One region of the Paenibacillus sp. WG02 genome, then DNA from elsewhere that is predicted to be linked to it. Evidence: riboswitches for the same ligand, from Rfam matches in the RefSeq annotation. Region 1 holds a riboswitch; each other region holds the start of a gene.
What was found. Region 1 has a riboswitch for cobalamin ahead of ACBP55_RS31205 (ABC transporter substrate-binding protein). Riboswitches for the same ligand answer to the same signal wherever they lie in the genome.
Positions count from the first base shown of each region.

Region 2: it holds a riboswitch for cobalamin, as region 1 does, so the genes downstream of both, ACBP55_RS08935 ((2Fe-2S) ferredoxin domain-containing protein) here and ACBP55_RS31205 (ABC transporter substrate-binding protein) in region 1, are expected to answer to the same signal.
Region 3: it holds a riboswitch for cobalamin, as region 1 does, so the genes downstream of both, cobJ (precorrin-3B C(17)-methyltransferase) here and ACBP55_RS31205 (ABC transporter substrate-binding protein) in region 1, are expected to answer to the same signal.
Region 4: it holds a riboswitch for cobalamin, as region 1 does, so the genes downstream of both, ACBP55_RS08955 (energy-coupling factor ABC transporter permease) here and ACBP55_RS31205 (ABC transporter substrate-binding protein) in region 1, are expected to answer to the same signal.

Region 1 is NZ_AP036016.1:6,901,584-6,909,216, reverse strand. Features, by position in the region: gene cysK (cysteine synthase A) at 1-268, shown strand, start outside; gene ACBP55_RS31230 (hypothetical protein) at 441-740, shown strand; gene ACBP55_RS31225 (Lrp/AsnC family transcriptional regulator) at 920-1,411, shown strand; gene ACBP55_RS31220 (aminotransferase class I/II-fold pyridoxal phosphate-dependent enzyme) at 1,427-2,632, shown strand; gene ACBP55_RS31215 (aspartyl-phosphate phosphatase Spo0E family protein) at 2,701-2,967, shown strand; gene ACBP55_RS31210 (type 2 periplasmic-binding domain-containing protein) at 3,029-3,556, shown strand; cobalamin riboswitch at 3,589-3,740, shown strand; gene ACBP55_RS31205 (ABC transporter substrate-binding protein) at 3,987-5,003, shown strand; gene ACBP55_RS31200 (FecCD family ABC transporter permease) at 5,005-6,042, shown strand; gene ACBP55_RS31195 (ABC transporter ATP-binding protein) at 6,048-6,824, shown strand; gene cobT (nicotinate-nucleotide--dimethylbenzimidazole phosphoribosyltransferase) at 6,848-7,633, shown strand, end outside.
Region 2 is NZ_AP036016.1:1,878,549-1,886,181, forward strand. Features, by position in the region: gene ACBP55_RS08895 (phosphatidylglycerophosphatase A family protein) at 1-201, opposite strand, end outside; gene ACBP55_RS08900 (GerMN domain-containing protein) at 489-1,502, shown strand; gene rph (ribonuclease PH) at 1,701-2,459, shown strand; gene ACBP55_RS08910 (XTP/dITP diphosphatase) at 2,443-3,090, shown strand; gene asnB (asparagine synthase (glutamine-hydrolyzing)) at 3,146-4,990, opposite strand; gene ACBP55_RS08920 (hypothetical protein) at 5,169-5,525, shown strand; gene ACBP55_RS08925 (DUF4023 family protein) at 5,572-5,685, shown strand; gene ACBP55_RS08930 (hypothetical protein) at 5,853-5,984, shown strand; cobalamin riboswitch at 6,119-6,322, shown strand; gene ACBP55_RS08935 ((2Fe-2S) ferredoxin domain-containing protein) at 6,356-6,724, shown strand; gene ACBP55_RS08940 (energy-coupling factor ABC transporter ATP-binding protein) at 7,051-7,633, opposite strand, start outside.
Region 3 is NZ_AP036016.1:5,254,326-5,261,958, reverse strand. Features, by position in the region: gene ACBP55_RS24110 (MBL fold metallo-hydrolase) at 1-840, shown strand, start outside; gene ACBP55_RS24105 (SRPBCC family protein) at 849-1,325, shown strand; gene ACBP55_RS24100 (hypothetical protein) at 1,404-1,829, shown strand; gene ACBP55_RS24095 (guanylate kinase) at 1,896-2,474, opposite strand; gene ACBP55_RS24090 (hypothetical protein) at 2,638-2,868, shown strand; cobalamin riboswitch at 2,911-3,112, shown strand; gene cobJ (precorrin-3B C(17)-methyltransferase) at 3,245-4,948, shown strand; gene ACBP55_RS24080 (sirohydrochlorin chelatase) at 4,967-5,932, shown strand; gene cobK (precorrin-6A reductase) at 5,929-6,705, shown strand; gene ACBP55_RS24070 (precorrin-8X methylmutase) at 6,711-7,361, shown strand; gene ACBP55_RS24065 (cobalt-precorrin-5B (C(1))-methyltransferase) at 7,367-7,633, shown strand, end outside.
Region 4 is NZ_AP036016.1:1,886,295-1,893,927, forward strand. Features, by position in the region: gene ACBP55_RS08940 (energy-coupling factor ABC transporter ATP-binding protein) at 1-141, opposite strand, end outside; gene cbiQ (cobalt ECF transporter T component CbiQ) at 138-944, opposite strand; gene ACBP55_RS08950 (energy-coupling factor ABC transporter substrate-binding protein) at 941-1,225, opposite strand; gene ACBP55_RS08955 (energy-coupling factor ABC transporter permease) at 1,222-2,001, opposite strand; cobalamin riboswitch at 2,148-2,339, opposite strand; tRNA gene ACBP55_RS08960 (tRNA-Arg) at 2,487-2,560, opposite strand; gene ACBP55_RS08965 (hypothetical protein) at 2,717-3,631, shown strand; gene tig (trigger factor) at 3,742-5,043, shown strand; gene clpP (ATP-dependent Clp endopeptidase proteolytic subunit ClpP) at 5,243-5,833, shown strand; gene clpX (ATP-dependent protease ATP-binding subunit ClpX) at 5,846-7,114, shown strand; gene ispG (flavodoxin-dependent (E)-4-hydroxy-3-methylbut-2-enyl-diphosphate synthase) at 7,212-7,633, shown strand, end outside.

The DNA of each region.
Region 1 (7,633 bases):
ACATAAACTCGTTGGTACGAGTCCAGGCTTCGTACCCGCAATTCTGAACACAAGCATTTACGATCAGATCGTGCAGGTGACGGATGAAGATGCGATCCGCACCATGAAAGATCTGGCCAGTAAGGAAGGCATTCTTGTAGGACCTTCAGCTGGAGCCTCGGTGTGGACAGGTTTGCAGGTTGCCAGTAAATTAGGAGCGGGCAAGAGAGTACTCTGCATTGCTCCAGATACGGGCGAAAGATATCTGAGTATGGACATTTTTAATTAAATTTATGAATAGGCTTAGCAAATAATAGCGACTCACCGGATCTAAAAGGATCCGGACGGGCCGTTCTTCATTATTTTTTAACATAAGAGTTGATAAAAGAATATTGAATAAAAATTCATAATTGAGTATAATTATAAGTATATGAAAGTTGGAATCGAAAGGTGGAAATGCTGTGAAATTAGCTTATATTAATGCTCTTCCTGAAAAAGATCAATTCCAAGAATTTATACAGACATATACAGAAGAATGCATAACATTTGGAGCTCAAGCGATTGTGAATTGGAACGATTTCCAATCGGAGCACGTTATCTCGGTTTATGATGAAAATAAACTTGTCGGAATCGGTTGTATGGCGGGAGAATGTCATGTTCATGTGCGTCCTACGTATGAGCATCGTGAAATTGAATCTATGGTGAACAAATTGCTGCAAGCGGAATCTAAGCTTAGTTTGGTTCACGGACAATCCTGCTGATTATAGGCAGGCAGAGGCTACTCGGAGTTCCCGGTGGCCTTTTTCTTATTTATGAGGTGGAAATTTCGGTTATACAAAAATATTCCGCTCTAAAACAAGCTCAGTAATTGAATTAGGACGGCAATTCATTGTAAGATTAAAGGATGAACGAATCAGATTTCAGAAAGGTAGGTTTAACCATGGATGCTTTGAAGCTAAAAATTCTCGAAATACTGAAGGAAGATGCCCGCAGGAGTGCGGACTTGATCGCCACTATGCTAGGAACGGCGGAGGCCGAGGTGGCGCGAGCGATAAGCGAGATGGAAGCGGATAAGGTCATCGTCAAATACGCGACAGTAGTTAACTGGAGTAAAGTGGATGACGAAAAGGTTACCGCCCTGATTGAAGTGCAAATTACGCCGGAACGCGGACACGGGTTTGATGCTATCGCGGAACGGATCTATTTATATCCAGAAGTCAAATCGGTTTATCTCATGTCTGGCGCCTATGATTTACTTGTGGAAATTGAGGGCAGTTCCCTCAAACAAGTCGCTTCTTTCGTGTCTAACAAGCTTTCACCGATCGATCGCGTACTTTCAACAAAGACGAATTTTATATTAAAAAAATACAAACAAGACGGCATTATATTCGAGGATCAGGAAGACGATCACCGAATGCTCGTTTCGCCGTAAAGAAGAGGGAACGCCATGATCAAAGATGAGATAACGATCCAGCAGAACAAAGTAAAATCGATGCAGGACTACCTCGCTCCTGCCGTACGTGAAATGAAGCCTTCAGGTATTCGGAAGTTTTTTGATTTGGTGAGTAACAGCAAGGAAGATATTATTTCTCTTGGTGTAGGGGAACCGGATTTCTCAACACCTTGGCATGTCCGTGAAGCGGCTGTGCATTCCTTGGAACGTGGTAGAACAAAATACACGCCAAACTCAGGTATTCCTGAGCTTCGTGAAGCGATTGCCGATTACCTTCATACGTCCTTTAAAGTGAAATATGAGCCATCGAATGAAGTCCTTGTTACGGTTGGCGGCAGTGAAGCGATTGACTTAGCTCTCCGAGCTTTAATAACGCCTGGCGACGAGATTCTTATACCTGAGCCTTGTTATATTTCGTATTCTCCAATTACGAGCATAAGCGGCGGCGTAGCTGTTGGGATAGAGACCTTCGCGAAGGACCAGTTTAAGCTGACAGAGAAAGCTCTTCGCGATGCGATTACACCACGCTCCAAAATATTAATTCTCTGCTATCCTAGCAATCCAACAGGCGGTATTATGACCTATGAGGATTGGCTGCCGATTGCCAAAGTCATTGAAGAGAACGATCTTATTGTCATTTCCGATGAAATATATGCAGAGTTGACTTATGGTCAGAAGCACGTGAGCTTCGCGGCTATTCCCGGCATGAAAGATCGGACAATTTTGGTTAGCGGGTTCTCCAAAGCTTTTGCCATGACAGGCTGGCGGATGGGATATGCTTGCGGTCACCATGAGCTTATTTCGGCGATGACCAAAATTCATCAATATACGGTGATGTGCGCACCGGTGATGGGTCAAGTTGCTGCTCACGAGGCGTTGACGAACGGCTTGGAAGAGAAAGATCGGATGATCGAGTCTTATAACCAACGCAGACGTCTGATTGTAAAAGGGTTCCGAGATATTGGTCTCGAATGCCATGAGCCGCAGGGCGCTTTCTATGCATTTCCAAGTATAGTCGCAACCGGATTAACTTCAGAAGAGTTTGCTCAGCGGTTATTATTTGAGTCAAAGGTTGCTGCAGTGCCTGGAGATGTGTTTGGTTTAGGCGGAGAAGGCTTCCTTCGTTGTTCATATGCCTATAGTGTTTCTCAACTAAATGAAGCATTAGAGAGAATTGGTAATTTTATGAGAAAATTGTAATCTATAACGTAAATAAATATGTTCATTATTGATGAAAACTGGTATTCTTGTAGTAAGGAGGGATGAGCATGGCTTTTATGGAATATCAACTATCAACCTATCAAAAACATTTTCAAATTCGTGAACAGGATTTCGGACAACGTTGGTTAACCAAGCGTGCGAAGAAGCAAAACTCCCTTACCTTATTAGAAGAAGAGATTCATTCTCTGCGACGCAGGTTAGAACAGATGGTTTTTGACGGGGAAGAAATGACATCGGAATCCGTCGTTGAATTGAGTACAATGCTAGACCAAAAAATAAATGAATATATGCATAATGGGAAAAAAAGTCGGTGAAAACCGACTTTTCTCACGACTATCGATGGATTCAGATAACAAACGGAGGTACGCTCACAACATGAAAGTGAAATGGCTGTTGGTTATGATGATGGGTCTTATGGTGATGCTTACGGGTTGCGGCGGGCCGAAGCCGGATGTATCTATATTTATTATGGGTGCTAATGGTTTTCCAAGTGAAGCGGGGGACAAGCTGGAGAGTTCATTGAAATCCAAGGTTGGCGAGGTTCCTACAGTCAAAGTCAATACATCCCCTATATTTTCGTTGGAAAAAATGATTGTGGAGCTGGCAGCAGGAGGCAACGGTATCTTCATTCTTGCTGAAGATCAATTCAAATCACTAAGTAATCAAGCAGGTTTCGTTTCTTTGGATGATACGATCAAACCAGAAGATTATCCGGATGGCGTTATTCAAATAGCGGAAGAGGGCAAGCCTGCTGAAAAACATCTTTATGGTATTCCACTTGCAGGAAACAAATGGATGAAAGAGCAAGGTTTTGAAGGGAAAGGCTTGGTAGCTTTTATTCCTCAAAATGCTCCGAAGATGAATGAGTCGAAGCAAGTGCTCAAAGTAATTGCACAAAAGTAACAAGAAGTCTATAATCGACAAATAGATTGATAGTAAAATATGCAGCCATAGGTGCTGGTAAGCTCATTACTAGAGATTGCCACTTAAAAGGGAAGCCGGTTAAAGTCCGGCGCGGTCCCGCCACTGTAATCCAGGCATGAGTTGCCGGGAGAGTCAGGATACCTGCCTATGGTGCCGTTTACGACATCCTTCGAGGAAAAGGATCGCGTTAAATCAGGAAGCAACCGTAAGGGTTGCTGAGCGCCGCGATTTATCGTCCCCTTTGTTCCTTCGAGAACAAAGGGGCTTTTTTGTTAGTTGATAAGAAAGTATAAGTTTTATACTTTTGCTCCACATCAACCTTGACAAACGCGCTCGTCTCTGAGAGACGGCGCAGCCGTTTATCCTTGGGTTCAATCGAAATAAATTGTTCAGAGAGAGGGTTTACCAGATGAAAAGGAATTCAGTAAAAAATGCATTTATTCTTACAGTAGCGCTAGCAACAGCAATGAGTCTCGCAGCTTGCGGTAAAAAGGAAACGGAAATCTCTAATCCGTCTAAGCTTGGCGGGGAGGGGACGAAAGCCCCTGCTGCAACGGCGGCACCAACAACAGCAGCAGCCAAGAAGACGGTTTATCCTTTGAAAATAAAGGATGCTACGGGCAAGGAGTTTACATTTGATAAAGCGCCTGAGCGTATTGCATCTGTCTCCCCGGCGGAGACTGAAGCCCTTTTTGCAATTGGGCTTGAAGCTAATATTGTTGGTGTATCTGATTATGATGATTATCCAGAAGCAGCGAAAACGAAGCCAAAGCTTGGCAGCATAACGAAGCCTAACCAAGAAGCGGTTATCGCAGCAAACGCTAATGTCGTTTTTACGGGGGTTTCGATGAATCCCGATACGGTAGAAAAGCTGCGTGCTTTGAATATCAACGTGTTTAAAGTGGAGCCTAAAACAGTGGATGATGCCATTGCGAATATTCAAACGTACGGAATAATTACGGATCATCAGGAGCAAGCGGAAAAAGTGGTTGCTAAAATGAAAGCGGACCGTCAAAAGGTTGTTAATGCAGTGAAAGACGTGAAGCAAGAGAACAAGAAAAAGGTTTACATTGAATTTGCCCCGGGATGGACAGTGGGCAGTGGCGAGTTTATGGATGAATTGATCAAGATTTCTGGTGGTGTTAACGTTGCAGGGGACAAAAATGGCTGGTACCAAATCAGTGAAGAGAAAATCATTCAACAAAACCCAAGTGTAATTCTGTTCGCTAATGGTGTTGTCGATAGTAAAAGTAAGAAACCACTAGATGAAATTATCCGCACACGAAGCGGTTGGGATGCCATTGATGCCGTGAAGAACAAGCAGGTGATTGGCCTCGACCAAAACATGCTTAGCCGTCCAGGCCCAAGACTGACCGACGGGTTGCTTGAAATGGCGAAAGGCATTTATCCTGAACTGGTGAAATAAAATGAAAAGAAAATTAATGCTATGGGGAGGAGTAGGGGTTATACTCCTTCTTCTTTCTATTGTGGCGAGCTTGTCGCTGGGTACCGCAAATCTCCCGGTCCTGCAAATAGCCAGTATTCTCGCCAAGCATATCCCTTGGCTGGGAGATCACATCCATGCCACTTGGCCGCAGTCGTCCGAACAAATCATCAATAAAGTACGATTTCCACGTGTATTACTGGGGATTCTAGTAGGGGCTTCACTCTCAATCGCAGGGGCAGCCTTTCAAGGTGTGCTGCGCAATCCACTTGCGGATCCTTATGCACTCGGTGTCTCCTCGGGGGCTTCTGTAGGAGCCGCATTTTTAATCTATTTCGGACTGCAAGTAGCGTGGTTTGGGCAATGGTCGATTCCAATTGTTGCCTTCGTAACAGGACTTATTTCTTTATTTCTGGTTCTTAAGCTTGCGCAGATTGAAGGGAAGCTGAAGATGGAGACGCTTATTTTATCAGGCGTGGTCATGCAGGCATTTCTAGGGGCAATCGTATCCTTCATGGTGTCAATTTCCAAACAAGTCATTAATGAAATCATTTTCTGGCTAATGGGCAGCTTGGCCATGCGAGGTTGGTCGTATACGTATATCATTTCGCCCTATTTAATAATCGGTTTTATCGTGCTGCTAAGCTATGCAAGGTCGTTAAATTTACTGTCTTTGGGCGAGCGGCAGGCGTCACATCTCGGTGTGAATGTAGAGCGTACGAAGCTGATTGTGCTTATTGTGGCCACCTTCCTTACTGCTGCTGCGGTATCGGTTGCTGGTGTAATCGGCTTTGTAGGGCTCATCGTGCCGCATTTAGTGCGACTTTTGGTAGGTCCGGATTATCGGTTGATTATTCCATTGTCCGCAATAGGCGGCGGAATCTATGTCCTCTGGGCAGATACACTTGCTCGTACCCTGCTGAGTCCAACTGAAATACCACTTGGGGTCATTACAGCATTTCTGGGCGCGCCATTTTTTGCTTATTTGCTCCATAAGGATAAGAAAACGTTAAGAGGTTGATCAAGATGATTAAAGTGGAGAACCTTTCCCAGAGCTTTAGGGAACAGCAAGTGCTGGAGGACATCAGCTTTGAGATCAAGCAGGGTGAATTTTTTGGCATAATTGGGCCAAACGGCAGCGGTAAGTCGACGCTGCTCCGTCTACTATCAGGGATTGATCCTGTCAAAAACGGACGTGTTGACCTGGGTGGCCGTTTAGTATCCTCCTATTCGAGAAAAGAACTGGCTAAATGGCTTGCTGTTCTCCAGCAGGATGCGCTGCCTCCAGTTGGCTTTACGGTCCGTGAAGTGGTGGAAATGGGCCGCTATCCTTTTCAGAATTGGCTTGGTGAGGAGCCGGCTGATGCCGAAGGTTTAATTGATGGGATTGTCCGGAAGCTGCACTTGGAACCGCTGATAGATCGAACAATCGAGCGCCTTAGCGGCGGTGAACGGCAGCGTGTTTCACTTGCTAAAGTGATGGCGCAGCAGCCGCGGCTGCTTATGCTGGATGAACCAACAACGTTCTTGGATATCGGATATCAAGTACAGATGATGGACTATATCAAGGAATGGCAGCGAGAATCCGAGTTGACGATTGTAGCTGTCCTGCATGACTTGAATTTGGCTGCGCAGTATTGCACACGATTAATGGTTGTACATCATGGCGAGCTTGCGGCGATAGGAACACCAGATGAAATTATTACAAGCGGATTAATCAGCGAAGTGTATGGAACTGAACCGATTGTGCTACAGCACCCCGTTAACGATGCACCGCAAATTTTATTACAGCCCGGAAAATAGTTGAGCTATCGGAGGACACAATCATGAATAAGATGCAAGCAATTATAGATAGCATTAAGCCTGTTCATCAAGATGTGGTGAACCAAGCGAACGAGCATTTGAATCAGTTGACGAAACCGCAAGGAAGTCTAGGGAAACTGGAAGATATTGCGCGTCAGGTTGCCGGAATTACGGGCGAAGTGATGCCGATTTTTGAGAAAAAAGCGGTCATCGTAATGGCTGGAGATCACGGTGTATGTGAAGAAGGGATTAGTGCATACCCGGCGGAAGTAACGCCTCAAATGGTGCTTAATTTCCTTTATGGCGGGGCTGCTGTCAACGTTCTTGCCAGACATGCCGGCGCTGAAGTCGTCTGTGTCGATATGGGGGTTAATGCTGATCTGGAGCACCCTAATCTCCTTTCTCGCAAAGTAAGAAAAGGAACGCGTAATATGGCGCGTGAAGCGGCATTAACGCTGGATGAGACTGTGCAGGCGATACAAGCTGGCGTAGAAGTTGTAGACGAGTTGGTGGAAAAGGGCTATCGACTCTTCGCTATGGGAGAGATGGGGATCGGTAATACAACGGCCAGCGCGGCGATTTTGTGCGCTTTGACGGGCTTGGATGCCAGCATTGCTGTTGGTCGAGGAACAGGTATCGATGATGGCAAATGGCTGCATAAAGTGTCTGTTGTGAATAAGGCGCTGGATGTGAATGAGCTTCGTGTGGATGAGGTGAACACATCAAGCGCAGAGTATGCGCTGGATGTGTTGATGAAGGTCGGCGGACTGGAGATCGCCGGACTTGTTGGCGTGATTCTCGGCGCAGCG
Region 2 (7,633 bases), 3.4 Mb from region 1:
CATAACGTTATAAGTTTCTGTTTTACTTAATACACCCAGTAGAGTCGTTGTGATCGTTTCATAGGGAATTTTCTTAATTCCTTTAATTTCAACGAGTAGGCGAGCAACGGCTTCTTCGATGACAGCTTGGGGATAGTGACTGAAGACCTCTTCACGGAATTCGTTGAAAATGTTTGCTTTTTCTTTAAGGAAAGTTCTCATCGCAATGCCTCCAAATTAGGTCTTTTCTTTATTTTTGAGTATAGCATATCTTCAAAAGATGCCGAAGGAAGTTAGCTCCCAAGATAACTTTTCATTATGTTCTACAAATCACCACAGGCTTAAATCCAGGTGCATGATTTTTTAAAAATATAAGGACAAAAAGTAGTTATAAATCGGACAAAGCCCCGTATAAATAATAATACGAAAAAGCAATGTACAGGCCATGTTAAGAAAATATAGGCAGATGCTTCCGGTGTCTGCGAAAACTTGGAGGAGGAAATAAGCTAATGAAACATCAACATTGGATTCGTTCAGCCGCTATCGCGGGGGTAATTGCCTTGCTGACCACGGGATGTTCGGTTCTGGGCACTGGAAAGAAAAGTGACATCGATGCACCTCCGACAACGGGTGCGGGAGCTGACGCGAAGACGACATCAGCAGCCGTTACGATCGATATGATCGAAGACAATTCATCACAGATGACGGTTTATGTGAAAGATGGTAAAGGCTTCGTGGCTCCGCTTAGTCTTGGATTACCTAAGACGGTGTCTGTCGCCAAAACGACTCTCGAGTATATGGTGGACGGAGGGCCGGTTGCAAGCTTGCTTCCATCTGGTTTTGGGGCTCTGCTGCCTAAAGGTACGAAGGTCATTAGTTTGAATGTCACATCAGACAAGCGTGCCATTGTTGATTTCTCTAAGGAATTCCTCAACTACGATGGGGCGAATGAGAGAAAGATTTTGGAGGCGATCACTTGGAACCTGACGAGCTTCCCAACCGTAGAGAAAGTGCAGCTGCGTGTAGACGGGAAAGATCTGAAGGAGATGCCGAAAGGGAAGACACCGCTGGATATACCTCTTGCACGCTCTATGGGGATCAACATCGAGAAGGCTGAAGACGCTGAATTTGGTCAATCCACACCAGTTACCCTCTATTTCTTGAATCAAAATGATCAAAATTACAAATATTATGTACCTGTTACAAGGCTTGTCAAAAGGACTGATGATGTTGCGAAAGCGGTTGTCGAACAGTTGATCAAAGGGCCTGATCAGAAGAAGGGTCTGGCTGCTGTTCTGAATGCTACAACGGAAGTGAAGAGCATTAAGCCAGCGGATGGTGTTATAACCGTTGACTTCTCTAATAAATTCCTTGGCGCGGATCAGAAAGCACCCGCCGAGGCCATGCAGTCCGTTATTCTTTCATTGACGGAGAACACAAGCTTTAAACAAGTGCAAATTAAAGTGGATGGCGCCGTGAAGCCTGTAGTTAAACCAGCTCATATTAATCCGGCTAAGCTTTAAGAAGCTTGCCCGCTTCTAACGACCTCTATGCATTAGCGTTTGTCTTTGACAAGGCGCTTGCATAGGGGTTTTCTCAGCATTATAATCAATGTTCGGCATTATTGTTTTGGGCTTGGGATGCTTTTCGATGGCTACTTTGTTACAATGGGGCGTAGGAACAAAGCTTCTGACGGAAGCAACAGGAGGAGAACAACATTTATGAGAATTGGCGGTAGAACGAATCAAGAACTGCGACCTATGAAAATAACCCCTCATTATATAAAACACGCGGAAGGCTCGGTACTAATTGAGGTCGGGGATACCAAAGTGATTTGTACGGCGACGATTGAAGAACGCGTCCCGCCTTTTATGAAAGGTCAAGGGAAAGGCTGGGTTACAGCTGAATATTCGATGCTGCCTCGAGCTACGCAGGTTAGAAATCAGCGTGAAGCTGCCAAAGGTAAGCTTGGTGGTCGTACAATGGAGATTCAGCGTCTTATAGGCCGTGCGCTTCGTTCCGTTGTGAATTTGGAAGCATTAGGCGAAAGATCCATCACATTGGATTGCGATGTTATTCAAGCGGATGGCGGTACTCGTACAACGTCAATTACCGGTGCTTTTGTGGCTATGGCATTTGCGATCGACAAATTGGCGACAGACAAAAAATTAGCCAAATTCCCGATTAACGACTTTCTGGCTTCTGTAAGTGTTGGGGTTATCGGCCAAACACCGCGGCTGGATCTGAATTATGAAGAGGATTCACATGCGAAAGTAGATATGAATGTCGTAATGACGGGGCAGGGTCAATTCGTTGAAATCCAAGGAACTGGCGAGGATGCTCCTTTTTCCCGTAAAGAACTGGATGAACTGCTCGCTCTGGCTGAAACAGGAATTCATACGATGATTGAAGAGCAGTCTAACGTATTAGGCCCGATCGCTGATCGCATTCGAGGTGTACATCATGCTGCTACAAAGTAATTTCGTCGTCATTGCGACGCGTAACGAGGGCAAAGTCAAAGAGTTTGCGAAGCTTTTTGGAGCAAAAGGCTACAAAGTTCGCAGCTTAACGGACTATACGGATCTTCCGGAAATCGTGGAGAGCGGAACGACGTTTGCAGAAAATGCACGGATTAAAGCGCAGATTATTTCGGCACATCTCCATGTGCCGGTTCTTGCTGATGATTCGGGTTTGTGTGTAGCGGCTTTGAACGGTGAACCGGGTGTTTATTCAGCTAGATACGCTGGAGAAAATGCTACGGATGCAGACAATAACGCTAAACTGCTGCAAGCATTAAACGAGGTAGGTTCTGAAGACGGTTTGCCTGCCAACGGAGAACATCCAAAGCTTCTTAGCGAAGCTTCCTTTGTTTGTGCGCTGACGCTCATCGATCCTGTAGCGAATGAAGTCATTGAAGCGGAGGACACTTGCCGTGGTTACATCATTGGGGAGGAACGCGGCGAAAGCGGATTCGGCTATGATCCCTTATTTTATATCCCTGCTCTTGGGAGAACGATGGCTGAATTAACAGTAGAAGAAAAGAATGAGATAAGTCATCGAGCCAAAGCTTTACGCATGTTTTTGGATAGACTTCCTGATCAGAACGACTAATATCACAAAGAAAACCTGCTTCCACTTTTATCGGTGGCCAGCAGGTTTTTTTCATTTATCGGATGGAAATTTTATAGGAACGTAACCAAGTGTCCACTTGTGCCAGATAGGCGAATAGTTGAGGACCCGTCATCAGCTGACCAAACCATGGGAGATCGAAATCATTCGTTTCTGAGCTGGCAAGTGCGCGAATTTTCTTAACATCAATGAAGGGAAGCAAGGGTGAGCTGGGGTCATCCAGAATTTCCAGCACCCATTTTCTCACAGCTGCCAAGTAATTAGGGTTGTGAGTCTTTGGATAAGGACTTTTCTTGCGAGTTAGCACATCCTCAGGAAGAACACCTCTGAGCGCTTTGCGCAAAATGCCTTTCTCCCGATCCCCCGATGTTTTGATTTCCCAGGGAATATTCCAGACATACTCAACAAGACGGTGATCGCAGAAAGGGACGCGAACTTCAAGTCCGACGGCCATGCTCATACGATCCTTTCGATCCAGAAGTGTCGGCATGAACCGGGTAATGTTTAAATAAGACATTTCCCGCATACGGTTTTGCTGCTGTGTTTCCCCAGCTAACCGCGGCACTTCGCTGAGCGCTTGCTGATATCGATTATTGACATACTCGACAGGTTTGATCCAATCCACAAGATCGGGAGCGAGCAGGTCAATGCGATTGTTCAGTTTCAAAGACCAAGGGAACGTACCCGCTCCCAAAGCTTCTTCGTTGTGGAACCAAGGATATCCACCGAATATTTCGTCGGCTGCTTCGCCGGAAATGGCTACAGTCGCTTCTTTTTTGATCTCACGGCAAAATAAATAAAGAGACCCATCAACATCAGCCATTCCTGGTGTATCACGGGCAAATACCGCTGTTTTCAGAGATTCCACAAGCTCGGGTGTGTCAAATTCAATATAGTGATGCTCGGTGCCTAGATGCTCCGTCATCCGTTTAATCCAAGGTGCATCTGAATTCGGCTGAAAGATGTTGGCTTTAAAATGCTTGTCATTATCTTTGTAATCAACGGAAAAAGTATGCAGAGCGCCTTGCCCGCTTTCCTTATAATGAGCAGAGGCAAGTGCCGTAAGGGCACTAGAGTCAAGACCACCTGATAGAAGAGTACAGATGGGAACATCAGACACAAGTTGGCGCTGTGATGTATCACTAAGCAGTTGCTGAACTTGCAATGCCGTAGCAGCGATATCGTCGGAGTGCTGGTGGCTTTCGAGCTTCCAATACGTGCGAATGGATAAGCCATTGCGGTCAAATACAGCGCATTGTCCTGGTTTGAGCTCAGACATGTTGCGATAAATCCCATGACCGGGTGTGCGAGCCGGACCTACTGCGAAGATTTCGGCCAAGCCTTCCGCACCAACCTCTGCTTGGAAGTCGGGGTGTGCGAGTATGGCTTTCGGCTCTGAGCCGAATAGAAGCACACTATTTTGATGAGAATAAAAAAGCGGCTTTACACCGAGCCGATCTCTGACCAAATAAAGGGATTGTTCTTGATCATTCCAGGCCGCGAAAGCGAAAATGCCATTAAGCCGGTCTACACAAGCTCTCCCCCATTCAATAAAAGCAACAAGCAGCACTTCTGTATCACAGTTTGTGCGGAAATGATACCCACGAAGTTCGAGCTCTTTTTTGAGTTCTGGGGCGTTATAGAGTTCGCCATTATATACGATCGTGTACGTGTAGTCTCCTTGTTTCCGTACCATGGGCTGAGCGCCGTTTTCCGGATCCATTACACTAAGACGTCGATGACCGAGGGCACAATGCTGTGAAATCCAAGTACCAGAAGCATCAGGTCCGCGCAAATGGAGCGTTTCCGTCATATTTTCTAGAATGGACGGGTACCCGGTCAAGTCTTTCCGCCAATCTATCCAACCCGTTATTCCGCACATAGACGTTCCTTCCTTTCCTTATAAAGAGAGCATGATGATAAAGGGTATGCAAACGGAAGGTATATAATGTCTGTCCAGAATGGGATGGGCGCAGACAACTGGACGGATTTTGTGTTTTGTAGACAGGCCTGATACAATAAACCCAATTCTTACTTATTAAATGACAAAGGTGATGACTATGAAAAAGAAACACTCCAAAGCACAAATTGACTATTTGGCATCAAGAGAGCATTTTCTGCAAATCAGCAACCAAGCGGATAAACGAATAGTGGAATTAAAAGAGGAAGGTAAAGAAGTTGGGCAGGCAGAAATGGAAGAAATCATTGAGCGTGTCGGCTTGCATCGTGCTTACAATGAACTTACCCAAGCGGAGAATGTCTTGATCAACTGGACACAAACGGCTATCAAAACCGAACCGGAATTTATTCAAAACCGCACTAATTTTGAGGAATTGTACGAAAAAGTCAAAACAGATGCAGAAGCAAGAGGCGCGATTCTTAATCTTGCCATGCGTTTAAATTTAGAGCTTGCGTGACATTCTAAAGAGGTAGTGCCATTCTTTCTTCAGGAGGCGAATGCTCATGGATAGTCATTTCATTAGCAAGCTGCACGACAAGCAGAGGAAAGCCGCGAAGAATTTCAGGACGCAAGGTGACGGTGAGCCAGGCAGTAATTTGCCGCACAAGAAGCACTAAGTCTAATGGCACCATCGAAAGCCTGTAGGGAGATTTCCTTACAGGCTTTTGCTTTGTTTCCTTCTCCGCTGTCCTTAATGGGTAGTTTATACAGCATATTTGGCGCGGTATCTCTCCATACTAATCAAGTGATCATTATTTCAACTCAGAGGAGGATTAATCCCATTATGAGCAAAAAGAAAAGTATGGACCAGCGAACACAAAGCACAATCGATCATTCGAAGCAATCTTCTCGCATACAGTCCAATCTGGATTCAACAGAGCCTGGAAAGCACCAACCGAATCGTCCTTCCGTTTAAATGCAGCGATTTGAATTTGAAAATACAGCTTCCGAGGAAGTCCCTACCATTTGGTGGGGCTTTTTCCTTGTTTGTAAATAGAGTATGAGGTAAGATGAGATTTGAGTTTAAAAGATTTGAATAAACTCGGTCACAATTTCATATCCGAAATAGGTGCTTACCTTTCGCTATCCAAGCGCAGCGTAAGCTTAATAGGGAAGATCGGTTTGAAGCCGACGCGGTCCCGCCACTGTAACAGAGGAGTCAACGTCTCGAATGCCACTGATCGACCGATTGGGAAGGCTGACGTTCGATGAAGATCCTGAAGCCAGGAGACCTGCCTATTTCAGCAGCACATTTTATATACCTACGGGAGATAGGGAGGTGTTCTTATGAGTACGTGGGATCTATCAACAGTCCAACATCATGTGCTTATCTGTAACGGAGGATCTTGTCTGAAACATTCAGGAGATGAAACAACGCTAGCCATCCGAGATGAAATTTCGAAGCACGGAGCCGAGCACCTAATACATACAACTCGGACTAGATGTAATGGCCGCTGCCAGGACGAAGGTGTAGTTATAGTGTATCCGCAAGGGATTTGGTACAAGGAAATGACACCAGAGACGGGTAGAAGGCTTGTGAGAGAGCATTTACTAGAGGGGAAACCACTCGAGGAACATATGATTTATAGCTTTGAGGAGCGCTTTGTGCCAACTGGAATAGGAAATAAGGGTATTAGTCGCATACAAAGTAAATAATCAGATAATGAAAATTTAAAAAGGGGGCTATCCCGAAAGGTTAATAACCTTTTTTGGGAATCTACCTTAAAGCACGTATCCAAAAGGACTTCCGCCAATAGGGGGAGGTCCTTTTTGGTCATATATGCGCGTTTTCCGCGCTTATTGGTTCGGACGCTCTTGAATAAGCGCGAATAACGCGCTTATTTGTCATACTTGTTAAGAATGACAAGCAACTACGGTGGGAGGGCCTATCATTGATAGATGGTTGCATGATGCTATACATAAAGAGGCTGTCCCTCTAATCACAGTTGGGACAGCCTCTTTATATATGTCATTGGTTATCATTATGCAAAGACTTTTTGCAATAATGTTGTAAAGTCATTCACATTCCTTGGTGCCGAGACTCCCTGACGGCAAGCTTCAGGCAGTGCATCCCACAGATCTAGCAGCATGGGCCTGTCAAGTCCAAGACTATGAAGTGCCTTGCTATCTTTGAATATTTCATCTGGCGTGCCTTCCATGACGCACTGTCCCCGATCCATCACCAGAATCCAATCAGCCCACGAATAAGCTAGGTTCATGTCATGGGTGGCCATGACTAACGTGATTCCGCGGCTATGGATCCGGTCCAGTTCCTCGACAAGCTGTTGTTCCGATATCCGATCCAGATAGGCCGTTGGTTCATCCAGCAGCAGCAGCTTTGGTTCAAGCACGAGCACGCCGGCTAAGGCTACTCGTTTCTTTTGACCGAGACTCAAGTGGTGAATGGGAGTGTGTGCTAAGTGTTCAAGTCCCATCGTTCGTAATATAGCTTCTCCTCGCTGAGTAATCTCAGGCTCAGGGACGGCGGCATTCCGCAGACCGTAGGTGACATCCTCATAGGGAGTATTCAGAATGAGCTGCTGTTCCGGATCCTGAAAGACAAGT
Region 3 (7,633 bases), 1.6 Mb from region 1:
TTAGCAATGGAAACACCGAATTTGACCAAGGATATGGAAACGAAAGTGACCTGGTTTGGTCATTCGTCTTCCTTACTAACGATCGATGGAAAAGCCTTATTATTAGATCCCATGTTCGGGAAAGCTCCTTCGCCGTTTCCATGGTTCGGGAAGGGCAGATATAGCGGTGGATTGCCTTTTGAAATTGGGCAGCTGCCAGTGATTGATGCGGTCGTTTTGTCACATGATCATTATGATCATTTGGATTATGGAACGATCATGAAAATAAAGCATAAAGTGAACAAATTTTTAGTCCCGTTAGGGGTTGGGGGTCATCTAATCAGATGGGGTGTGCAGCCTGAAAAGATCGAAGAGCATGATTGGTGGGAGGAGTTTAAGTACGATGGTTTGACATTGGCCTGTACGCCGGCTACACATTTTTCGGGGAGAAGCTTGACGGACCGTGGGGCTTCCCTATGGTGCTCGTGGGTGATCAAAGGAAAGCATTCCAATATCTTCTTCAGCGGTGATAGCGGATATTCCTCTCATTTCAAAGAAATTGGGCTGAAGTATGGTCCATTCGATCTTACGCTGATGGAGTGCGGTCAGTACGATGATCGCTGGTCTGATATTCATATGATGCCGGAAGAAACAGTCCAAGCTCATCTGGATGTGAAAGGAAAGCTGATGATTCCAATACATTGGGGGGCATTTACGCTAGCCTTACACGACTGGACAGATCCGGTAGAGCGTGCCGCAAAGGCCGCACATGCTAACAAAGTGTCAATTCTCACACCGAAAATAGGTCAAACTGTCCAAGTGAATGCCGCGGATTATCCGATAGAAACTTGGTGGAAGTAGAGGAGTCAATGCCAATAATACGACAGGAGTTACTTATTCAAGCACCAATTGAAGTGTGTTTTGATTTGGCTAGGAGTATAGATATCCATGCGGAATCAACCTCCCAAACGAGGGAAAGAGCGATAGCCGGCAGGACGCAAGGGTTGATTGAGTGTGGAGAAACAGTGACTTGGGAAGCTTATCATTTTGGTATTAAGCAGAAGTTGACTGCCCAGATTACGGGGATGGAGAAGCCGCATTACTTTGTTGATGAAATGGTAAGAGGAGCGTTCAAGCGATTTCATCATACACATGAATTTGTAACTGTAGAGCAAGGCACTTTGATGGTTGATACGTTCGATTATACCTCACCATTTGGAGGATTGGGGAAGCTTGTTGATCGCTTGTTTTTAGCTAACTATATGACTCAGTTTCTTGAAAAGCGCAATTTATACGTGAAGAAGATGGCCGAAGAGACAGCGGAGTCTGCAAGGTCATCTAGGTAAGAACTGGATACTGAGGCGGCCACATGGTATTATGGATAAGGTTGGTAGATCGAAGTGATCAGGAGAGAAGAATAATCTATGGTTGAACAAAAAAGTGAACGAAAATTTCATTTTCTGGGTGTACTGCTTGGAGTAGCGATTGATAACTTGGGGACAATGATATCGAGTGCGTTAATTGGCGGTATATATTTTGCTAATCGCCCGGTGAATGAGCAGGATGTAAGTGCAATATATTCGAATGTGGGTCTATTACTTTTGCTTATGGTCGTTGGTTTGTTCTGGTCGTTTCTTGGTGGATACATTGCTGCTAAAGTTGCGAAGCGTGCCGAATATTTCAATGCTGCCATCATTGGTGTCATCGGCGCTGCAATCGGGTTTGATTCCATTTTAACCAATAATAGCATTCCATTATGGTATGAGTTGATTGGTTTAGTCGTCATCGTACCGGTTTCACTATTAGGCGGATTCGTGGCTTTGAAGAGGAAAAAAGCCCCTTTAAAATGAATGTAAGATCGTAAAAAAGAGACTCGGTGATGTCGATCACCGGGTCTCTTGGCATTTTTAGCACATTTAACTAGTTGTAGTTGGCATGTGGGCGAGCATGGTTGCTTTTACTTTGTCGATCGTTTCTTGTAAATTCATATTCTCAAAAACATGCTCACAATCCTTGCGGTAGGAGACTTCCTCTATGTAGTGGTTCATGTAGTGGTCAATGACGTCCGTTGGCGTGTTTCGAGCAAGCATGCGTTCCATGATCGTTTGTTTGTTGACATAGATGAACAAGCGGATCGCTCTTTCTCCAAATGTATACTTGAAACGGTTAGCTGCATAACGATTCACAATGACATAGATAAGTCCATCTTTGCGAAGCGCTTCATCGATGTCCGCTTTCTTAATACCATAGAAATTCCCGTCAATTTCAACAGTTTGAAAAAATTCACCTGCAATGTCACTATCGATGAATACTTTGCGGGAGATGAAATTATAATCCTTCCCGTTGATTTCTTTGGGTCTAGGTGTTCGAGTTGTGTAGGAGACGACAGATGAGAAACCAAGCTCTTTGGCAATGTGATGGGCAATTGTTTTACGACCAGAACCGCTAGTACCCGTAAAGACAAACACCAATCCATTCGTTTCATGACTGCTCATATCAATTCCTCCTTCATAGAATGAAAGCGATATCTTGATAGATTCATTATAGTACGAAAATTCTGAAAATTAAAGAAATACTTTCTCGTTTTGATAGGAATCAAAGGGTGAAAATACGTTATAATAGATAGCATCACTTCGTTTAATGGAAAGGAACCTAACTATGCCTAAATATGCGAATTTAAGTGCGGAAGCAACGGAATTTTTACGTCAAAAAACGGGAAGCAGTCACTTAGAGTGCTATACCTATATTGACCCGGAGCGTGGGGAGGATAGTTTTTTTATCGTTAAAACGATCAACAAGGTCATTCAAGTTTCTTTTGCGGAAATTACCTATAATCCAAGCAGTTACCAGAGTCTGATGGAAGGACTCTACCAGGCCATCTATGAATAAATACGTGACAACCCTATCGATAGATGGTAGGATGATCGTAATTGCATATCAATGGAATTAGGTGCCATATATCCATTCGGATGTATGGTTAAAAGGGAAGACCGGTGAAATACCGGCACGGACCCGCCACTGTGAATATCGCCGTTTATTACGGTAACTCCTTGCAACATGCCACTGGGTAACAACCTGGGAAGGTGCAAGGGGATGATGAAGTCAGGAGACCTGCCTAATTCAACAACACATGAACCCTACGTGGAATTAGGGAGTGTTAGAGAGCGGTTACTTCTGGTTTTATTAACTGTCGTAATTTACCAAGCATTTCTAACATGACTTATGTTAGGGATGCTTTTTTTGTTTGTGTAATAACGGGGGAAGGGTGTTACAAAATGTCAGGAAAACTGCTTATTATCGGCTTTGGGCGGGGAGTTTTGAACATATCACGAAGCGTGCACGGGAAGCGATTGGGGAAAGTGAAGTCATCATCGGATATAACACCTACGTGGATCTTATCGCAGGTCTGTTAACCGAACAGCAAGTAGTTCGAACCGGCATGACGGAAGAAGTGAGTCGTGCGCAAGAGGCTGTGCGGCAAGCGAAGCAGGGTAAGAAAGTAGCCGTAATTTCCAGTGGAGACGCTGGAGTGTATGGGATGGCCGGTCTTGTCTATGAGGTATTGATGGAACAAGGCTGGACACGTGAGAATGGCGTTCAAGTGGAAGTGATTCCGGGCATTTCTGCTGTTCATTCGGCTGGATCTCTGCTAGGGGCACCAATTATGCATGATTCTTGCACCATCAGCTTAAGTGATCATCTGACGCCATGGGAGCTGATTGCGAAGCGGGTTGAGGCAGCAGGAATGGCAGATTTCGTCATTGCCCTCTATAACCCGCGAAGCGGTAGACGGACCAGACAAATCGTGGAGACGCAGCGCATTCTCCTTAAGCATCGATCTCCTTCAACACCTGTTGGGATTGTTAAAAGCGCGTATCGAGACCGCGAGCATGTGGTTGTGACGACGCTTGCTGATATGCTGAATCATGATATTGGCATGTTAACGACCATTATTATTGGCAATTCCGCTACTAAGCTGTATGACGGTCTCATGATTACACCACGCGGTTACCAGCGGAAATACACCTTAGGGGCTGAAACACAGCCGCTTAAACCACATCAAAGGTTGAAATCTGAAGCTGAGCCTTGGGCTTTGGAACAACTGGATGGGCAGGACTTAGATGAATCTTTGGAGGAGTTTGATGAAGAAGATGAACTTATGGATGCTGAGGTGACTGAGAGTAAAGAACCGTCCCAGCTAAAGTCATCGCCCAATTTGTCACCTAGCAACTCCTTACAACTTGCAATGGAAGCCCTGCAGCTAGTATCCAAAGGGACTAAAGAGGTGTCTTTTGAATTTGACAATAAGCTGACTGCGACCCAATCGATCTTTGAGTTTGCCGTAAGCCCGGGTATCGCGAATAAAAAGTTAACAGCTGCCCAGTTGTGTGCGTTAGGCGAGATTGTCGGAGATCGTGGAGACATCGAATACTCCCCGCATCATCAACTGATTGTTCGTGTGCAAACCAATAACCCTAAGCAGATTACATCCGAACTAAGTGCACTTGGTTTATTGTTATCACCGATTGGTGATGTTGCTCAAATCAAAGCATGTGACTTTTGTAATTTGGAAAAAGGCGAGTCTATTCCTTATGCGGAAGCCATCCATCATCGAATTGGCAATCTAGAAGTACCAAAAGAGTTGAAAATTGGCTTTAACGGGTGTGGCATGGCTTGTTATGGAGCTGTTCAGCAAGATATCGGCATCGTCTATCGCAAAGAGAAATTCGATCTATTTCTTGGCGGAAAAACAGTAGGTCGAAATGCACATGCGGCTCAACCCGTTGCAGAAGGAATTGCTCCTGAGGAGCTTGTCGACTTAGTGGGCAGGATCGTGGAACGTTACCAAAAAGAAGGACATCCGAACGAACGGTTTCATAAATTTTTCAAGCGTGTCAAAGAAATTGAAGGCTACCGCCATCAAGAAATGGTAGGTTTCGTCATCGAAAATGCCATTTGCGGCGATTAGGATTAGGGGGAAATAAGGATGAATGCTGTTTTATTTGTGGGTCATGGGAGTCGGGAAGAAGGCGGGAATGAGGAAGTTCGCCTCTTTGTATCAGAAATTGCGAGTAAGATGAAAGAGCAAATTGTCGAGACCTGTTTCCTGGAATTTGTTCAACCAACGATCATGCAAGGAATTGACCGCTGTGTTGAATTAGGGGCCACTCATATTGTTGTCATTCCGATTATCTTATTTGCGGCTGGGCATGCGAAAATTCATATCCCGTCTGCTATTGATGATGCGAAATTAAAATATCCATTGGTGAAATTTACATACGGCAGACCGATTGGGGTACATGAACAAATTCTGGATATTTTATCTTCAAGGGTTGAGGATCTCGGAGTTCAAGTGAAGGAAGATCTGGGTGAAACAGCGCTGCTCATCGTTGGGCGTGGAAGCAGTGATGCAGATGCGAATAGCGATTTGTTTAAAATCTCTCGTTTATTCTGGGAGAAGCTTCAGGTGAAATGGGTGGAAACAGCCTTTATTGGCGTTACAGCGCCTCTGATGGATGCTGGGATTGAGCGCTGTTTGCTGCTCGGTGCAAAGAAGGTCATCATTTTGCCGTATTTCCTGTTTACTGGTGTTTTGATTCAACGAATGGAACAAATGGTTCAAGGATATCGGGAGACATATCCGGATAAACAATTCCAAATGGCTCCATATTTTGGATTCCATCCGCTGCTACAAGAGATTTTGATTGGACGCGCACAGGAAGCGCTTCAGGATGAAGTGAAGATGAACTGCGACATGTGCCAATATCGGCTTGAGGCGATGAAGCATATCGATCATCATCACCATCATGATCATGACGATCATCACCATCACGACCATGAACATAAACATGACCACCATCACGACCACGACCATAAACATGATCACGACCACGATCATAAGCATGAACATGAACATCATGACCATGCCCATTCGAGAGGTGACAAACGATGATTCTCGTTCTTGCAGGAACAAGTGACGCTAGGGAGCTGGCGTTGGGGATTCGCGCAGCAGGTTATTCTGTGCTCACAACAGTTGTGACCGAAAGTGCAGCAAAGAGCATGGAGGCGGAAGGGCTTCCGGTACTCACAGGCCGCCTGACCGCAGATGATATGAATCAGCTAATTCAAGTTAAAGGCTTACGCGTGGTTGTTGATGCGACCCACCCTTTTGCGGAGGAAGCGTCGAAGAATGCGATGGCGGCTGCAAAGCTGGCAGCTGTACCTTATGTTCGATTCGAACGTCAGAGCCTGTCCATCGAACAGGGGGCACTCATTACAACGGTTGATGATTATAAACAAGCTGCAGAGTTAGCAGCTGAGAAGCGTGGCAGCATTATGCTGACAACCGGCAGCAAAACGTTGAAGATTTTTGCTGATCGTCTGATTGGGCTTCCCGATACAAGGCTCATCGCGCGGATGCTTCCACGCCAAGATAATATGGAGAAATGCGAAGAACTGGGGATTGAGCAGAAAAATATTGTGGCTATGCAGGGCCCTTTTTCCAAAGAGTTAAATAAAGCGCTCTATGACCATTACAAAGTTACCTTGATGATAACGAAAGAAAGCGGGAAAGTCGGAGCGGTGGATGAGAAGCTCGAAGCAGCGCTGGAAATGGGTATTCCGAGTATTGTGATAGGAAGACCGGAACTAGAATATGGGACGCTCTATTCAGACTTTCAAGGCGTTATACAATTTGTAAACGATAGCATTCATAAGGAGGGCTAAATACGATGGATTTTCACACGGATTTTAAACCGTTAACCGTACAACCGCAAGAAATTGAAGAGAAAAGCTTTGAGATGATTACTGAAGAATTAGGCGAGCATACGTTTACACCGGAGCAATATCCGGTTGTACAGCGTGTGATTCATGCTTCAGCGGATTTTGAATTAGGACGCAGTCTTGTCTTTCACCCCAGAGCAATCGAGGCAGGTATTGCTGCCATTCGAGCTGGTAAACTCGTTGTTGCCGACGTTCAGATGGTGCAAGTCGGCATCAGCAAACCGCGTATCGAGCAATTCGGCGGCGATGTTAGAGTATATATCTCGGACAAGGATGTCATGGAAGAAGCAAAGCGTCTGAACACGACTCGGGCAATAATTTCAATTCGCAAAGCGATTAAGGAAGCGGATGGCGCTATTTATGCCATCGGAAATGCACCGACAGCCCTGCTGGAGCTGATTCGCCTCGTCAAAGAAGGAATCGCGAAGCCTGGGCTCATCGTCGGAGTGCCTGTGGGCTTCGTTTCCGCAGCGGAATCGAAAGATGAACTGGCCAAGCTGGACATTCCGTTCATCACGAACATCGGCCGCAAGGGCGGCAGTCCCGTTGCCGTTGCAGCCGTCAACGCGCTGTCGATTATGGCGGCGCGTAAGGAGTAGCGCCTATGGAGGAAATACCGGGCAAGCCGCTGCGCCACGGCTACACCACCGGCTCCTGCGCAACCGCAGGAGCCAAAGCAGCTCTACTGGCGCTCATCGAGCAATCGCCACAAACGCACGTGCACATCCGTATCCCCATCGGGGAAACGGTTGAGTTTGCCCTGCACAGCTGCGCGTTCACGCAGCTGTGGGGCGAAGCCGCCGTCATCAAGGACGGCGGCGATGATCCCGATGCGACGCACGGTGCGGAGATCATCGTGCGCGTAAGCTAT
Region 4 (7,633 bases), 3.4 Mb from region 1:
AGTTGATTTGCCAGAGCCGTTATGGCCGCATATGGCTGTTTTTTTCCCCTCTGGGATGCGGAGCTTTAATTTGTTTAAAGCCTCCGTCTGTGAAGCGGGATAGCTGAAGCTAACTTCTATGGTTTCTAAAATCGTGCTCATCCGATACTCCTCCAATTCCAACGCAGCCAAATTTCGAGCAGCAGCAGCATCGTGAACCCTATATAACTTTCCAATTTATATCGAAAAGGTACAGGATTAGCTCGATTAGGGGCCATGTGAATGTCATCTGTAAAACCTCTGGAGACAAGGCCATTTGACAGTGATTTATACCGCTGCATCGTTTTGATAAACATTTGAACAATAATAATGGCTGTATCCTTTAATCTATTTTGGAAACCGGTCTGACCGCCTCTTGATTGCTGGGCAACATACATGTTATTGGCAATTTCAAATAGGATGAACAGAAACCGATACATAATAAGCATAATTTCCAAAACCAACTTGGGAACGCGAACTTTATGCAACACTTGCAGTAATTCGGAAAAAGGAGTACTGAACATAATAAAGGACACACAGCTTAGGCTGGCTATAATACGAACGAATAATTTGCCAATTAGCAATAGACCTGTTGAAGTAACGGACAGCTTCCAGTCGATGAAGATAAAGGTCGCCACTTCGTGAATGTCTGGCAAAGCTTGCAAAGGACGGATCTCTACAACTAATGCGGGTACACTGCTTACAAAAAAAAGGCATGCAGCACCGATGACGGTTACATAATATTTGATTGGAACACGAGCATAGCCAACCGTCCACAGGGTCATCCAAACCGCTATAACTGCCTGAACCGCTGGATGTGTTAGATAAGATAACAGCAGCATAGCAACTGCAAAACCGCACTTCCACATTGGTGATACGGGACGTAAGGCATTTTTATAGGAGAGCGAATCGATTCGTTTCATCATTGGTTTTTGGACTTAGACGCTTTCCCTTTGAAAAAGCCAAAGGCAAACCCGATGAAGCCAGCCCCGATGGCTGCTTGTAAGGCGAACAGCATACTTTCTGTTTCAGATGGGAGCTCAAATAAAGAAGAGAACCATGGCTTATAGGAAGGTGCAATACTTTGGATCAATTGTTCAGCAGCATCATCCGATCCGCCAAATTCTCCTTTTGCGAAGATAAGGGGTAAGACAGCCAATAATACAACGGCAATTAACATCAGGGTATTTACGGTACGCGTTTTCATAGCTCAGAAGCTCCCTTCATTTTATGTTGTAAAATAGATAGCTCTTTAGGGCCATAAGATTGTAACCAATTCCATATTAATACGGTTAAAATGCCTTCACTAATGGCAAGAGGGATTTGTGTAATGGCAAAAATGCCGCCAAACTTCAAGAAAGATGCAACAAATCCACCTTGTTCAGCTGGGAATGCAAGAGCTAATTGGACAGAAGTAACAATGTATGTGGATAAGTCAGCAAGAGCAGCCGCTAAAAATATCGACCATTTTTGTTTGCCGGTTGTTTTCATCATGGACTTATATATGAAGTAGCCAACTACTGGACCGGAGAGAGCCATGGAGAAAGCATTTGCTCCGAGTGTTGTAAGTCCCCCATGTGCAAGTAATACGGCTTGAAATAACAAAACAATCGATCCTAGGACGCTCATAGGGAGCGGTCCGAACATCACAGCTCCTAAACCTGTACCCGTTGGGTGAGAACTGCTTCCGGTTACGGAAGGGATTTTCAGGGCCGACAGTACGAAGGTGAACGCACCAGCAAGACCTAGCATTATTTTGAGCTCTGGGTGTTCTTTCGTAATTTTGATAAGTGCTCGGACACCTAGAAAGAAGAACGGAAGGAAGGCTGCCCACCAAAATATTGCCCAACCTATGGGGAGAAAGCCTTCCATTATGTGCATGCCGTAGACGGTTTGCGGTTCATTAATGAATAGGTAGAGGGCTAACCCAATAACCATAAGCAAGAAGCTAGTGACTTTGGTCATTCGTGTTTTTGTTTGCATGTTTTTTTAATTCCTCCTATTAAAATTTGATAAACGAACAAAAAAGACCAATCCTAATGGATTGGCCGTGGGTACGTACGAATAAACGACAACTATAAGCTAGATGTCGAAAGACTTGACGTACACCGCTCCTTTCCGCGAAGGTTTCTGGGTGCATAAATGAAGGTAGGTCTCCTGGCTCTCGGATCATCGTTTCTTTCAGCCTTCCCTGATATGCATCAAGTGACATGATAGAAAGAAACTCCCCGAATACAGTGGCGGGACCGCTCGGGATTTGCACCCGATTCCCTGTTACCCCTTGCTTGCTACGCAAAGGCACCTCATTTATTCGAAAAAATATGTAATTGAAAAGAGTATAACACAATATAAAAGATTCGTAGCATAGGGAACGTTATTTTTCTTTTTCGCTTTACCGGACAACACAACACATATAGGTAAACAAAAAAAGATCGCGATTTCTCGCGATCCTTTTTGCCGTGCATGAACGTCCCAGGAGGGATTCGAACCCCCGACCGCACGCTTAGAAGGCGTGTGCTCTATCCAGCTGAGCTACTGAGACATAGACCTCTTCTTACCTTGCGGATGTGATCCGTTTAGCGAAGCGAGAGTTAATATATCATATCGTTTTATAGGAAGTCAACCCTTGATTCATAATTATTTTGCAATCACTCTGACAATCAAGTAAACTGTCACCAGCGAGACCAAGATTTCTGAGGTGATCATCATAACAGACCCATCCATCAATAACTTAATTCTTTTTCCGAAAACAGAGCAGTATTACGAAGAGGAGCTGACTCGGTTTCTACAGACAGAGCAGTATAGTGATGCGCTCCAACTGTTAACCTTTCTGCTGCAATTTCCGACAGTAGACCCTCACAAAGCTGAACAATGGGAAGCTCTGAGGAACTGGCTGTATACGATGTATCCGGAATCCATGTTTGCCATGACGCCAATGGAAGAGGACCCAGAGGAAGAATCAGATTTATTACGGCAATACATACAAGAAAAGACAGCTGACGATGGCACCTTTGCACTTAAGCTTCTGAATATGTTAAACGACGGCACACTGGAGCAGCAAGTCAATGCTCTTGAGCAATTGGCATTCATCGATCAATCGGGTGTAAGCCAACGGGTTAAGGAATGGCTATGCGAAAAGCCGCGGCATCCTCATATTCAGTTCAAAGCTTTGCAGGCGCTTAAACAGATGGGGGAGCGAGGATTTATCGAGTTCCCTAAGAATGGGGAAAAGATTCTTGTCGAGATCGAGGAGACACCGCTGTGTCCGGAGGATTTTCCATCACGGATTCGTGATATGATTCGCAGAGTCGGAGACATTAGTGAAATAAGCCAACCTGATTTTGTTTATTTTGCCAAGCAGACTTGGCAGGAATTTCTAGCCTATGCCTATGGGACATCGATCTATACAGATCTACAGAAAGCGGAAGAAGGGGCTGTTGATGTCTGGGCATCTGCACTTCATGCTATTCTTCAAGAGAAACTGTTTGGTGCGGTGAATCGGGAAGAATTACTAGACAATTACGGTATTGTTGATTCCATGAAGCTTCAGTGGAAGCGAGCTAATCTTGTGCTGCAGACGTTTGTGAAGCAGTTTAATCCAGATCCATCATAAGGCAAGAAAGGCTGCCTTGAAATGAAAATCTTATATGGTATAATAGAATGGTTGTAATGAGCGTAACGTGAAAATATGTCATCGTACATTTTTGGAGGGGAAAGCATAAAATGAAAGCAAGTTGGGAAAAAATAGAGAAGAACGTAGGCGTTCTTGAAGTGGAAGTTGGCGCAGAGCGCGTAGCAGATGCTTTGGATAAGGCATTTAAAAAGGTATCAGCGAAAGTGAATGTTCCAGGATTCCGTAAAGGGAAAGTGCCTCGTTCTATCTTTGAAGCTAAATTTGGTGTTGAAAGCTTGTATCAAGACGCTTTAGATATCATTTTGCCAGAAGTTTATGTGGAAGCGATCGAAGAGGTTAAAATCGAGCCTGTTGATCGTCCTGAAGTAGACGTTGAACAATTCGGCAAAGGTCAAGTGCTGAAGTTCAAAGCAAAAGTTACTGTTAAGCCTGAAGTAACACTTGGCGATTACAAAGGTATCGAAGTTGAAGCGGTAAGCACGGATGTTACGGAAGAAGAATTGAATGAAGAGCTTACTCGTTTGCAACAGCGTCATGCTGAATTGGTTGTTCTTGAAGAAGGACAAGCAGCAAATGGTGACGTCGTAGTCCTTGATTTCGAAGGATTCGTAGACGGTGAGGCGTTCGAAGGCGGCAAAGCGGAGAAATACTCCCTTGAGCTTGGTTCCAACTCCTTCATTCCAGGCTTCGAAGAGCAGCTCGTAGGACTTGGTAAAGGCGAAGAGAAAGAAGTTAATGTTAGCTTCCCTGAAAACTACCACTCCGAAGATTTGAAAGGCAAAGCGGCTGTGTTTAAAGTGAAAATTCACGACATTAAACGCAAAAACTTGCCAGAGCTTGATGATGAATTTGCTAAAGACGTGAGCGAGTACGATACACTTGTAGAGTACAAAGAAGAGTTGAAAAAACGTCTTCAAGAACGCAAAGAAAAAGATTCAGAGGCTGCTCTGGAAACAGCTGTTGTTGAAAAAGCTGCAGCTAACGCTGAAGTTGAAATTCCAGCTTCTATGGTAGAAGCAGAGCTTGATGTTATGGTGAAGGAATTCGAAAGACGTCTTCGCTCCCAAGGCATGACGCTTGAGATCTACTTCCAGTTCTCCGGTCAAAACGAGAGCGTGCTGAAAGAACAAATGAGAGAAGATGCTGACAAGCGTGTTCGTAACAACCTTGTTCTTGAAGCCATCGCAGCTGCAGAAAAAATCACAGTTTCCGATGAAGAAGTTGACACGGAGCTTGAGAAATATGCACAATCCTACCAAAAAACAACGGCAGAACTTCGTGAGCTGTTTGCTTCTAACGGCAGCCTAGAAGGTCTGAGCAACGATCTTGTGATTAGAAAAACGGTTGACTTCTTGCTTGAAAATAGCAAGCATGTTTCCGCAGCAGTATAAATAAGGTAAGTAAAGGCACGTACGTAAGCAACGTGCCTTTCTTTTACCCTATTTTAGCCCCCAAACTGCCCAAGACCATAAGAAATACCCTCATACATAGCAGTTCTCTGAAAAAATGACTTTGCTGTTCAAACGTGTTAAACTGTATCTGAATCTCAAATGAGAGAACTTGGCTATTGCCGCAAAAGGAGTTGGTACAATGAGTCTTATTCCTATGGTTGTTGAACAAGAGGCTCGTGGGGAACGTTCTTACGATATCTACTCGCGTTTACTAAAGGACCGCATTATCTTCATTGGGAGCGCTATTGATGATGATGTGGCTAATTTGGTCATTGCCCAGCTGCTCTTTTTATCAGCTCAGGATCCCGACAAGGATATCCACTTATATATCAATTCACCAGGTGGATCTGTAACAGCTGGAATGGGTATCTTCGATACCATGCAGTTTATTAAACCGGATGTATCTACGATTTGTGTAGGTATGGCTGCAAGTATGGGCTCTTTGCTGTTAACAGCAGGTGCCAAAGGTAAGCGATACGCGCTGCCGAATGCAGAAGTTATGATTCACCAACCGCTCGGCGGTGTAAGAGGTCAAGCAACCGATATCAAAATCCACGCGGATTGGATTATCAAAACGAAGCAAAAACTCAACCAGATCTATGTGGACCGTACGGGACAGCCGCTTGAAAAGATCGAAAGAGACACCGACCGGGATAACTTTATGAGCGCTGAAGAAGCGAAGGCATATGGGTTAATCGACGAGGTTATCACTCGAAACGACTTGAAATAAAGGAGTGATCCCATGTTTAAATTTAACGATGAAAAAGGCCAACTCAAATGTTCCTTTTGTGGAAAATCCCAAGACCAAGTACGCAAACTTGTTGCAGGTCCGGGAGTTTACATTTGTGATGAATGTATAGAGCTTTGCACGGAGATTGTGGAAGAAGAATTAGGACATGAAGAAGAGCTAGATCTCAAAGATGTTCCTAAACCAAAAGAAATTCGTAATATCTTGGACCAGTATGTTATTGGGCAAGAACAAGCGAAAAAATCATTGGCTGTAGCGGTTTATAATCACTACAAACGGATCAATTCGCAGAACAAGCTTGAAGATGTTGAGCTTCAAAAAAGTAATATCGTCCTTCTAGGACCAACGGGAAGCGGTAAAACGTTGCTTGCGCAAACGCTTGCCAAAATTTTGAATGTTCCTTTTGCGATCGCTGATGCCACTTCTTTGACTGAAGCAGGTTATGTGGGCGAAGATGTAGAGAACATTTTGCTCAAATTGATTCAAGCAGCCGATTATGATGTAGAAAAAGCCGAACGCGGCATTATCTATATTGATGAGATCGATAAAGTGGCACGTAAATCCGAGAACCCGTCTATTACAAGAGACGTTTCCGGCGAAGGTGTTCAACAAGCTTTGCTCAAAATTCTTGAAGGCACGGTTGCCTCTGTTCCTCCGCAAGGTGGACGTAAGCATCCGCACCAAGAATTCATTCAAATTGATACAACCAATATTCTGTTTATTTGCGGTGGAGCTTTCGATGGCCTCGAGCAAATTATCAAACGCAGAATTGGTAAAAAAGTAATTGGCTTTAGCACTGATGGGGCTAAAGTTGATTTGAAACCAGGCGAGTACTTATCCATGGTGCTTCCGGAAGATCTCTTGCGATTCGGATTAATTCCGGAATTCGTTGGTCGTTTACCGGTCATCTCTACGCTTGAGCCGCTTGATGAAGCAGCCCTTGTTCGTATTCTTTCCGAGCCTAAGAATGCGCTCGTTAAGCAGTACCAGAAGATGCTCGAGATGGATAACGTATCGCTCGAATTCGACGCAGAGGCACTTGATGCCATTGCCAAAGAAGCGATTAAACGTAATACTGGCGCGCGCGGTCTGAGAGCCATCATTGAAAGCATTATGCTTGATGTGATGTTCGAAGTCCCTTCGAGAACAGACGTCACGACATGTGTGGTATCCAAGGAAACTGTTCAAAACAAGATTACTCCTGTTTTGACGACCAAAGATGGCGCGCAGGCGACTGGTAAGAAGAAAGAAGAAAGTGCGTAACCCATAATTTCACAAATTACACACAGCCTCCAATCTGATTCCCTGCTAATGGGAATTGGAGCGGAGGATGTTTGGTGTCATGGGGAGAGAAACCATAATGTTCCATAGAAAAGATACGCGGGCCGTTCGTGTAGGCGATTTGACGATCGGTGGCAGTAATGAAGTCATCATGCAAAGTATGTGTACAACGAAGACAGCGGATGTGAAGGCGACAGTAGCAGAAATCCTTCGTCTTGAAGAAGCAGGCTGTCAAATCGTTCGTGTCACCGTGAACAACAAGGAAGCCGCTGAGGCAATTAAAGAAATCAAAAAACATATTCATATTCCACTCGTTGCGGATATTCATTTTGACCACCGCTTAGCGCTCGCTGCTATTGAGAATGGCATTGATAAAGTGCGCATCAATCCAGGCAATATCGGCCGCCGCGAAAAGGTAGAAGCGGTCGTTAAAGCTTGTAAAGAACGTGGCATTCCCATTCGTATTGGGGTTAATGCTGGCTCTCTGGAGAATCATCTTCT